DNA from 3 places in the Paenalcaligenes sp. GW821-LYS-B07-1 genome. Region 3 is predicted to be linked to each of the others. Evidence: predicted binding sites of a transcription regulator. Region 3 holds the regulator's gene; each other region holds the start of a gene.
The links. Region 3 encodes FNR, which switches genes on or off when oxygen is low (the NO sensors DNR and NnrR bind a similar motif). Its sites were predicted from a motif close to TTGATNNNNATCAA; they were not measured.

Region 1: the regulator FNR is predicted to act here: its motif matches at 1,677-1,690, upstream of AC3QL0_RS06280 (phytoene desaturase family protein).
Region 2: the regulator FNR is predicted to act here: its motif matches at 1,846-1,859, upstream of hemN (oxygen-independent coproporphyrinogen III oxidase).

The regions. Positions count from the first base shown of each region.
Region 1 is NZ_CM179516.1:1,343,303-1,346,423, forward strand. It holds gene AC3QL0_RS06265 (linear amide C-N hydrolase) at 1-140, shown strand, start outside; gene AC3QL0_RS06270 (GNAT family N-acetyltransferase) at 248-724, opposite strand; gene AC3QL0_RS06275 (tetratricopeptide repeat protein) at 1,147-1,539, opposite strand; gene AC3QL0_RS06280 (phytoene desaturase family protein) at 1,760-3,121, shown strand, end outside.
Region 2 is NZ_CM179516.1:2,201,987-2,205,107, forward strand. It holds gene AC3QL0_RS10530 (NAD(P)H-dependent flavin oxidoreductase) at 1-320, opposite strand, end outside; gene hemN (oxygen-independent coproporphyrinogen III oxidase) at 345-1,775, opposite strand; gene AC3QL0_RS10540 (monovalent cation/H+ antiporter subunit A) at 1,980-3,121, shown strand, end outside.
Region 3 is NZ_CM179516.1:1,210,269-1,213,389, forward strand. It holds gene ccoG (cytochrome c oxidase accessory protein CcoG) at 1-999, shown strand, start outside; gene AC3QL0_RS05700 (hypothetical protein) at 1,024-1,257, shown strand; gene fnr (fumarate/nitrate reduction transcriptional regulator Fnr) at 1,360-2,085, opposite strand; gene clpB (ATP-dependent chaperone ClpB) at 2,419-3,121, shown strand, end outside.

The DNA.
Region 1 (3,121 bases), 130 kb from region 3:
TACGTACCTACGACCAACTGAATTATGTGCAGTTTGATTTGCAGCCGTTGTTAGCGTCTACACAGCGTATGTTGTTGCCATTGGCTAAGTTCCAAGCAGGAAGTTTGGACGGCACGAGCATGTTGCAGCAAACGGTATAAGGTTTAGTACGCGGCATAAAGAAACCCGTCTTGCGTGAGGAGGACGGGTTTTTTTAATGGGTACATGGGCGTAGTGCGTTCAAAAGGTGGTTTGTGGAGTTGCTGGGCTAGTTACCTGCGCTGTGCTCTAGTTCCATCATGTAGCCTCTATGCACAGCAGTGAAGCCTAATTGCACATAGAAACGGTGGTTATCTGGCCGCGCTGTATCGAAGGTTAATTGTGCGAATTGGCAGTGACGGGCTTTGCATTTTTCTATTGCCCATTTAATCATGCTTTCTATCAAGCTGTTGCCTCGGATAGTACGAGACACACGTATGGTATTGATTTCTCCTCGCCAGGCACCTTGGTAAGACAAGCCGGGGATAAAAGAAATTTGCAATGTGCCACAAATCACGCCATCTATTTCTACGACGGCTAAGAAGTGGTTAGGGTCGGAATCTAAGGCTTGAAAAGCATTTAAGTAGTTTATAGGAAGGGGCCAGCGTGAGTCTTCCCTTTCGTGGCCAAGTACGTCATCGGCTAGGATGGCGACGATTGCTTCTAGATCTGATTCTTGAGCGCGGCGAAAAATAGGGTCAGACATATATTCAATCTCCTGTTGGTTAAAGAAATGGCTACATGTTTTTAACTAAAGGGTTGTGATATGTCTTTCTATTTTTCATGAATTATTATCCCAAATCTAAGAAACAAAGAAAATAATTACGTGGATAATCAGTTTCTGATGGGAAGTCACAACACTAGAAGTGTTAGATGTAGTGCGGGTAAGCATTTTCAAATAATGAATAAAAGTTCACAATAGATACTTATGTGATGTGCCAAGGTATAGGGTAGGGATGAAAGAGATAGAAGGCAAATTGGCCTTTCTTGAAGCAGCGGAAAGTCTTAAAAGCGTATTGCGCAGTGGGTTCACCTCCAGCGGGCGTGCCAAGAGCACGGCCAAACACAGCAGCGTATAGAGCAAGACACGCAATAAAAAACCGCCTAAGGGCGGTTTTTTATTGGTAGTTAGTTTATTTTGAGTTGGCTGTAAATGGAGCAACCTTCAGAGAGTCCCGCTGCACAAGACTTTCCAAACCACGCCAGAGCTTCCGCATCACTTTGTGGTACGCCTTGGCCACGATAATGCAGCACACCCAATTGGAATTGCGCCAGCGCTTCATTCTGTGCGGCGGCACGGCCAAGCCATTTATGAGCTTCTGCATAATTCTGAGGCACAGAGTTCCCTTCTATATACAGCACGCCTAACGCCGCTTGAGCAAAGCTTTCGCCTTGTTCCGCCAATTTGTGCATTTCTTGTACTTGTTGTGGGGTGTAGTCGGCTTCTTGTGCTTGAGCACCAGTAGCTAACGCCGTAAAGAGGGCCACGCTAGCGGCAAGTTTCATCATTGTTTTAATCATGATTATCCTAGTGGTATGTAGCGATTCAAGCTGTTATGCAGTAGAAAATAGGGTGAGGCTTTTAGCCATTGTAGTACAGCGCATGTCAGTAACTGGTGTGTTGCCGCTGTCTCTATCACCGCTTTATAACAACTCTATTCATGTGAATGAAATTTTCATGCACGATAGGTTTCAGCAGTAGAATAAACATAAAAATAGTTTAGAACTAAAGGAGTTGAAAATGGGAGCAGAGACAACGGACGCTATTGTGATTGGAGCGGGTCACAATGGATTAGCTGCGGCGGTAGAGTTAGCCAGCCGCGGTTGGAAGGTACGTGTAATAGAAGCTAAAAGTTCGGCAGGTGGTGCTGTAAGCACACAAGAGCTAACGTTGCCAGGGTTTAAACACGACGTATGTGCCATGAACTTATCTTCTTTTGCAGGATCCGCCTTTTATCAGCGCCATAAAGAATCATTAGAGCGCCATGGTTTGGCGTTTGTACCAGCGCAGCATTGTTTTGCGAGTGTGTTTAGAGACCACAGCTACCTAGGTGTTAGTACAGATATAGACACGACCTTACAACGCATACGTGCCGTGTCTGAAAAAGATGCAGCGGCGTGGCAGAGCATGCTGGCAGATTTCCAGCGTAAAGCACCACACCTGTTTTCAGTACTGGGTAGCCCTATGCCTTCTACCGCCTTGGTGAAAAGTGTGTGGCGTAGTTGGCGTGAACTGGGCAAGGATGGGGTGGCTGAACTGTTGCAGTTGCTGTTGGCGACGCCACGCGACTTTCTCGATAAGCATTTCGAAAATGACTCTCTTAAAGCCATGATGGCAGCGTGGGGGTTGCATGTGGATTTCGCGCCAGATACAGCGGGTGGCGCCTTGTTCCCGTACTTGGAGTCTATGGCTAATCAAGCGTTTGGAATGGTGATAGGAAAGGGCGGGGCAGATACCATTATCAAGGCGATGATGGGGTTACTGCAGGAGCTGGGGGGCGACATTCTGTTGAATGCACCTGTGCAGCATATTGAGCAGACCAAAGGCAGGGCGAGTGGCATTGTGCTTAGCGATGGCCGTCGATTTTGCGCTACTAAAGCGGTGATTGCGAATTTACACCCGCAGTTGGTGTTTGGGCGTCTGGTAGACACACAAACAGTGCCCGTACCGTATCAGAAAAAAGTGGATGCCTTCCGTCCTGGTCTGGGCACGATGATGATTCACTTGGCATTGGATGAGTTACCCGACTGGAAAGCTGGGGCAGAGCTACAGCGTTTTTCGTACGTACATATAGCCCCCGATTTAGCCATGATGAGTAAGGTGTATGCCGAGGCGGCAGCCGGCTTATTACCGGCTGAACCGGTATTAGTGGTGGGGCAGGGAACGGCGTTAGATTCCTCCCGTGCACCGGAAGGCAAGCATACCTTGTGGGTGCAGGTGCGTGTGTTGCCTGCCGACATACGCGGTGATAGCTTGGGCGTGATAGCGCCTGCCAAATGGGCACAGGTGAAGGCCGCCTATGCAGAGCGTGTATTGGATGTGCTAGAGCAGTACGCTCCTGGGCTGCGCAGCAAAATTCTGGCCTCGCACATTCTGTCTCCC
Region 2 (3,121 bases), 990 kb from region 3:
TACTGCGACACAGCGCGCATGATATTGACAGCCACTGCGCCACACTCTTTGGCGAGTGCCTTAGCTTTGCGAACCTCTCTATCTAGAGCCTCTAAGTTCACCATATCAATCAGGCTACTATCTTTGCTCTTGTGTGTGCGCGCCATCAAATCGGGATGATGGCGACGCAAGTCCACGCTAGAGATCGTTCCCATACCTCCTAACGCAGCCACGCTGCCTGCCAAACGGTGTGCCGACACACCGACCCCCATGCCGCCCTGAACTACAGGCAGTAATGCCTTACCCTTTAACCGTAACCGCTCAACAATGGTTTCTAACACAGGGAGTCCTTTAACTTTTAACAATCAAATAAGCCGCGAGTAAGTCGCGGTAGTACGTTTATGCAGGTGGGCATCAAACACCATGCTGATCCCTCGCACAAACAAACGCCCCGTGTCCGTGACACGCAGCATACGCTCATCAACAGTGATCAGCCCAGCGTCTTCAAACTGGCTCAAACGCTGCAGCTCATCACCAAAATACGCATCAAAATCTATACCATGACGCTGCGACACTAGCGCTTTGTCTACAGGCATACTGCACATCAGCTGCATAATCACTTCAGCACGCAGCTCATCATCGGCCGTCATCTGGATACCTCGACTAACGGGCAAACGATTTTCATCCAAACAGGCGTAGTACGCTTTTAAGGACCTATCGTTTTGCACGTGAGTGCCTTGCACTTTGCCTATAGCCGATACACCGAATGCCACCAAATCACTGTCTGCACGCGTGGTATAGCCTTGGAAATTTCTATGCAGACTTTGATCCAAGCGTGCGCGACTCAGTTCATCATCTGGCAATGCAAAGTGATCCAAACCTATGTAGTCATACCCGGCATCCAACAACCGCTGCGTAGCCATCAAGAAGATTTGCAGACGTGTTTCTGCGTCGGGCAAATCTTGCTCATTGATCAAACGCTGCGCCTTAAAACGCTGCGGCAAGTGCGCGTAGTTGTACAAGGCAATACGATCAGGACGCAGCGCAATCAACTGATCCAAGGTTGCACTGAAGCTTTGCACGCTTTGTTTTGGCAGGCCATAAATCAAATCGGTATTAATGGACTCAAAGCCTACCGCCCTACTGGTTTCTATCGCTTTAGCCACCATGTCATAAGGCTGAATGCGGTGAATAGCTTCTTGCACCGCCACGTCAAAATCCTGCACACCAAAACTGGTGCGGTTAAAACCTAAACCCGCCAAATGCGCCAGCATCTGGTCATCAATCGTGCGTGGATCAATTTCCACACTGATTTCCGCATCATCCGTAAAGTCGAAATGCTTTCTGACTTCTTGCATCAACAACGACATTTGATCGTTGGATAAAAACGTAGGTGAACCACCACCTAGGTGCAACTGACCCGTTTTGCGGTCGTCACCCAAATGAGGCACCACCATCGCCATTTCTCTAAACAAGTACTGTAAGTACTCTGCCGAACGCGATTTGTCTTGCGTGATGATTTTGTTGCACGCACAGAAATAGCACAGCGATGTACAGAAAGGCAGGTGGAAGTACAGCGACAAAGGCATCTGCTGTTTGCTGCTGGCTCGTGCCGCCAAGGCATTCAAATAATGCTGTTGGGCGAACTCTTCCAGAAAACGGTCTGCTGTAGGGTACGAGGTGTAGCGTGGGCCCGAACTATTGAAACGTCGGATTAGTGCTTCTGGAACTTGAAATGAAGCAGTAGCCTCGTTGATGGCACGCTGTTGTTGGGGTTGTGCCAGTGCAATATCCATGAAACTCTCCAGAAACCTACAAAATCTTTGCAACCATCAACTATTTTGACTGCAATAGGACAATTCCTCATTGACCTTTATCAAGCACGTTCAGGGCAATTTCATTTTTTTTAGCAGATTATGTGTGGAAATTACCAGTAATATCGTATTATTAGAACATCACCCTTTCTCCTGTTTTAAACATCTCGTCTTCCCCGGAGCCCGATGTCTTTGCTTGTCATCCTAGCCCTCCCTTTCGTTGGTGGGCTGATATCATCATTATTGTCTGCCGAATCCCGAAAACTTCAGGCTCCGCTTGCCGGGATGGTTGCCTTAACCTGTGCACTTTTCACTTTAGTCAATTTTCCGGCGATATCCCGTAATGAGGTGTTACTGTTCTCCTCTGACTGGATTCCTGCCTATAACATCTATTTCAATCTGCGCATGGATGGCCTTGCTTGGCTATTCAGCATCATCATCACTGGGATGGGCGCATTAATTGCGCTCTACGCTCACTACTACCTTTCAGCTCAAGAACCTGTACGGCGCTTCTTCGCGTTTTTGCAAATATTCATGGGTGCGATGCTAGGTGTGGTGTTATCTGGAAACGTCATACAGTTAGTGGTGTTCTGGGAACTGACTAGTTTGTCGTCCTTCATGCTGATTGCCTACTGGTACCACCGCCGTGATGCGCGTCGTGGTGCTCGAATGTCGTTGATCATTACTGGCGGCGGCGGTCTATGCTTGCTAGCTGGCGTGCTGATGATGGGGCAAGTTGCTGGCACCTACGACTTAGGTGAAATCCTAATTTCTGGCGATCGCATTCGCCAAAGCGCTTGGTACCCCTTCTTACTCTTGATGGTAGCAGCAGGTGCATTAAGTAAAAGTGCTCAATTTCCTTTCCATATTTGGCTACCTAGAGCGATGGCTGCACCTACGCCCGTTTCCGCGTACTTGCACTCTGCCACTATGGTTAAAGCTGGCGTGTTCGTCTTGGCTCGCTTTTGGCCAGTACTGTCAGGCACTACCGAATGGGCTGTTTTAATTGGAGGCTCAGGGCTAATCACTTTGCTGCTAGGAGCGTATCTCGCGACCTTCCAGCGCGATATGAAAGGGGTTTTAGCCTACTCCACCATCAGCCACTTAGGTTTAATTACCTTACTGCTGGGCATGAACAGTGCCATGGCACTGATTGCGGCGATTTTCCACATCATTAACCACGCCACCTTTAAAGCCTCGTTATTTATGGCAACTGGTATCGTGGATCATGAAACAGGTACACGTAATTTAAACAGGCTGTCTGGGCTGCGCTATGCCATGCCCATCACCGCATTATTGGCCAGCGTGGCTGCGGCAGCCATGGCGGG
Region 3 (3,121 bases):
AAAAAACTGCGTCTTAAAGCCACAAAACACTTCCTGTGGATTGTGATTGCTCTCTGGACTGGTTTTACGTTTATCGGTTACTTCGCTCCTATTCGTGAGTTGGGTGCGCAGATTCTAGATTTCACATTGGGCCCATGGCAGTGGTTCTGGTTGTTATTCTACGGTTTTGCTACCTGGGGGAATGCTGGATTCCTGCGTGAGGCTATCTGTAAGTACATGTGCCCGTACGCACGCTTCCAAAGCGTGATGGTGGATGACGACACCTTTGTGGTGAGTTATGACCATGTGCGCGGTGAGCCTCGTGGTAAACGTTCCAAGAAAGTGGATCACAAAGAAGCAGGCTTAGGGGACTGTGTAGACTGTACCCTCTGTGTGCAGGTCTGTCCGACCGGTATCGACATTCGAGAAGGGCTGCAATACATGTGTATTGGTTGCGGGGCCTGTGTCGATGCCTGTGACGATGTGATGGAAAAACTGGATTATCCTAAAGGGTTAATCCGCTACACCTCTGGCCGTGCTATTACCGAGCGCTTGAGTCAGGATCAGGTACGTAGGCATATGTTTAGGCCACGCATCTTGGTGTATATTGCAATTCTGAGTCTTATTACTGTGGCAGCGGTTTACTCGCTGATGGCCCGTAATGATCTACATATGGATGTGATCCGAGATCGGGGTGTAATGGGGCGCGAAGTTCCGGGCGGTCATATAGAGAACATTTATAGACTGCAAATGATGAACAAGTCAGAGCAGCCTATGCGCATCGAGTTGGGTGTAGAGGGTTTCCCTGGTATCTCCATTAGTACAGTGAATGGTGGCAGTGCAGAAATTGTTGTACCTGCAGCAACGAACGAACTGATTCCGGTGCACGTACAAGTTCCTGTCGATGCGGGTTTGAAGGAGGGTATGCACGATATCGTGATTACGGCCCGTAAACCTGGTAGCGCTGAGTCTGGTGAAGAGTTCATCAGTGAGAAAACACGTTTTTATGTGCCTCGCTAGGGCGCACACGATAAAGGACTCATCATGTCAAATGCAATAGATCAGGATTTGGATACACAGCCGTGGTTTAAAGAGCCTTGGCCGTGGATCCTTATGGCAGGCCCATTCTTGGCTATGGTTGGTTGTGCAGTGACCATTGCCTTGGTGTTGCAACCTACAGGGGTTAGCGAAACCATTAACGATGGTGGTCAGAAGCGCGGCTTGGTCGTAACGCGAGACAAGGCACCTGAGACACCCGTAGTGGTAGAGGCTGAATAAAGCCAAATACTACGTAGCAAAAAAATCCCACGTTGTAACGTGGGATTTTTTTGATGCTTACGCGTTGCGATGTAGCGTGGCTTGCGTATAGAGGGCTGCGGTTTAGCAGTCTACTCCAGCCATGGCTTGTAGAGCAGGCAGGTCTAGAATCATGACTTCGCGTTGTTGGATACGCAGTAGGCCTTCGCGAGCAAAGCGCGAGAACAGACGGCTAACGGTTTCCAATGTCAGGCCTAAGAAGTTACCGATTTCCTCACGGCTCATGCGCAAAATGAACTGATAAGGGGAGTAACCCAAGGTAGACAAACGCTGAGACAGGTTGATCAAGAAAGCAGCTAGACGCTGTTCAGAACGTAACGCACCTAAGTTCATGATCAGAGTATGAGCACGGTTGATTTCCTTGCTCATCAGACGACGCAGTTGTTGTTGCAAGATAGGTAGCTGCAATGAGAGCTTATCTAGCTCGTTCAACGGCATCACACAGACCTCACTGTCTTCCAGTGCGATAGAGTGAGAGACATGGCGATTATTCAATAATCCGTCCATGCCAATGATCTCGCCTGGTAGCAAGAAGCCAGTAATCTGTACTTGGCCGGAGGCGTCTTCCAGTTGTGTCTTGATGCTGCCAGTGCGTAATGCATAGATGGCATCAACTTCATCATCAAGGTGGAACAGGAAAGAGCCTTTGCTCAGACGTATACGTTCCTTGACCAGATCATCCAGCTTCTGCAGGTCGTGGTTGGACATCCCTAGCGGCAAGCAGATTTCATTCAGCATGCAGGATGAGCAACGTATAGCATCGTGACTGACAGAGATTCGTTTTTGCATAGAAAGCGGCTACGGTTGAAAATGGTTAGGTACAACGACCGTGGTTAGAGCTTATTTTCAAGCGCAGCATAAAAGTTGCACTTCGGAGTGAAGTGCCATACTTAGTATTCTAACTTATTTAAAAGCTCTTTTTGAAACATCAAGGATTTTGCTTTTTCTTTTATTTTAGTAAGTTGCAATAAATGTAAGAAAATGCAAATAATCACATAAATGATTTTAACAGGCTCTTGAAGTTTGACCAGATGTCATCATCTATAAGTCAAGCGAAATTAATCTGGTGCAGTCTGTGAATACTCATCGCAAGATTCTGCACATTACCTAGAGTAAGGCAACATGCGAATTGATAAATTAACGACAAAATTTCAACAAGCTTTGGCTGATGCGCAAAGTTTGGCATTGCAACAGGGCAATTCTTATCTGGAACCTGTGCACGTATTGGCTGCATTGTTGGCTGACGTGGATTCCGGAGCAGGCAGTCTATTGGCGCGTGCTGGTGTGGCCGTGCCGCGTTTACAAGCCGAAGTTAAAAAGGCAATTGATGCATTACCTCAGATTTCATCTGGGGATGTAAATCTAAATATTAGTCGCGAGCTGCAAAGCGCGTTGGCATTAACAGAAAAAGAAGCAACCTCGCGTGGCGATACCTATATTGCCAGCGAATTGTTTTTGTTGGTATTAAGCCGAGATAAAGGGCAGGCAGGCCGCTTATTAAAAGAAACAGGTCTAAATGAACAAGCGCTAGCAGCAGCGATTGATGCTGTGCGCGGTGGTGAATCGGTCAGTGATGCAGAAGGCGACGCGAATAGAGAAGCGTTGTCCAAATACACCACTGACCTGACTGAGCGTGCTCGCTTGGGCAAGTTAGACCCAGTGATTGGTAGAGACGATGAGATTCGTCGTTCTATACAGATCTTGCAACGTAGGACCAAAAATAACCCTGTGCTGATTGGTGAGCCGGGTGTGGGTAAGACAGCGATTGTGGAAGGGCTGGCGCAACGTATCGTGAACAACGAAGTGCCTGAAAACCTGAAAAACA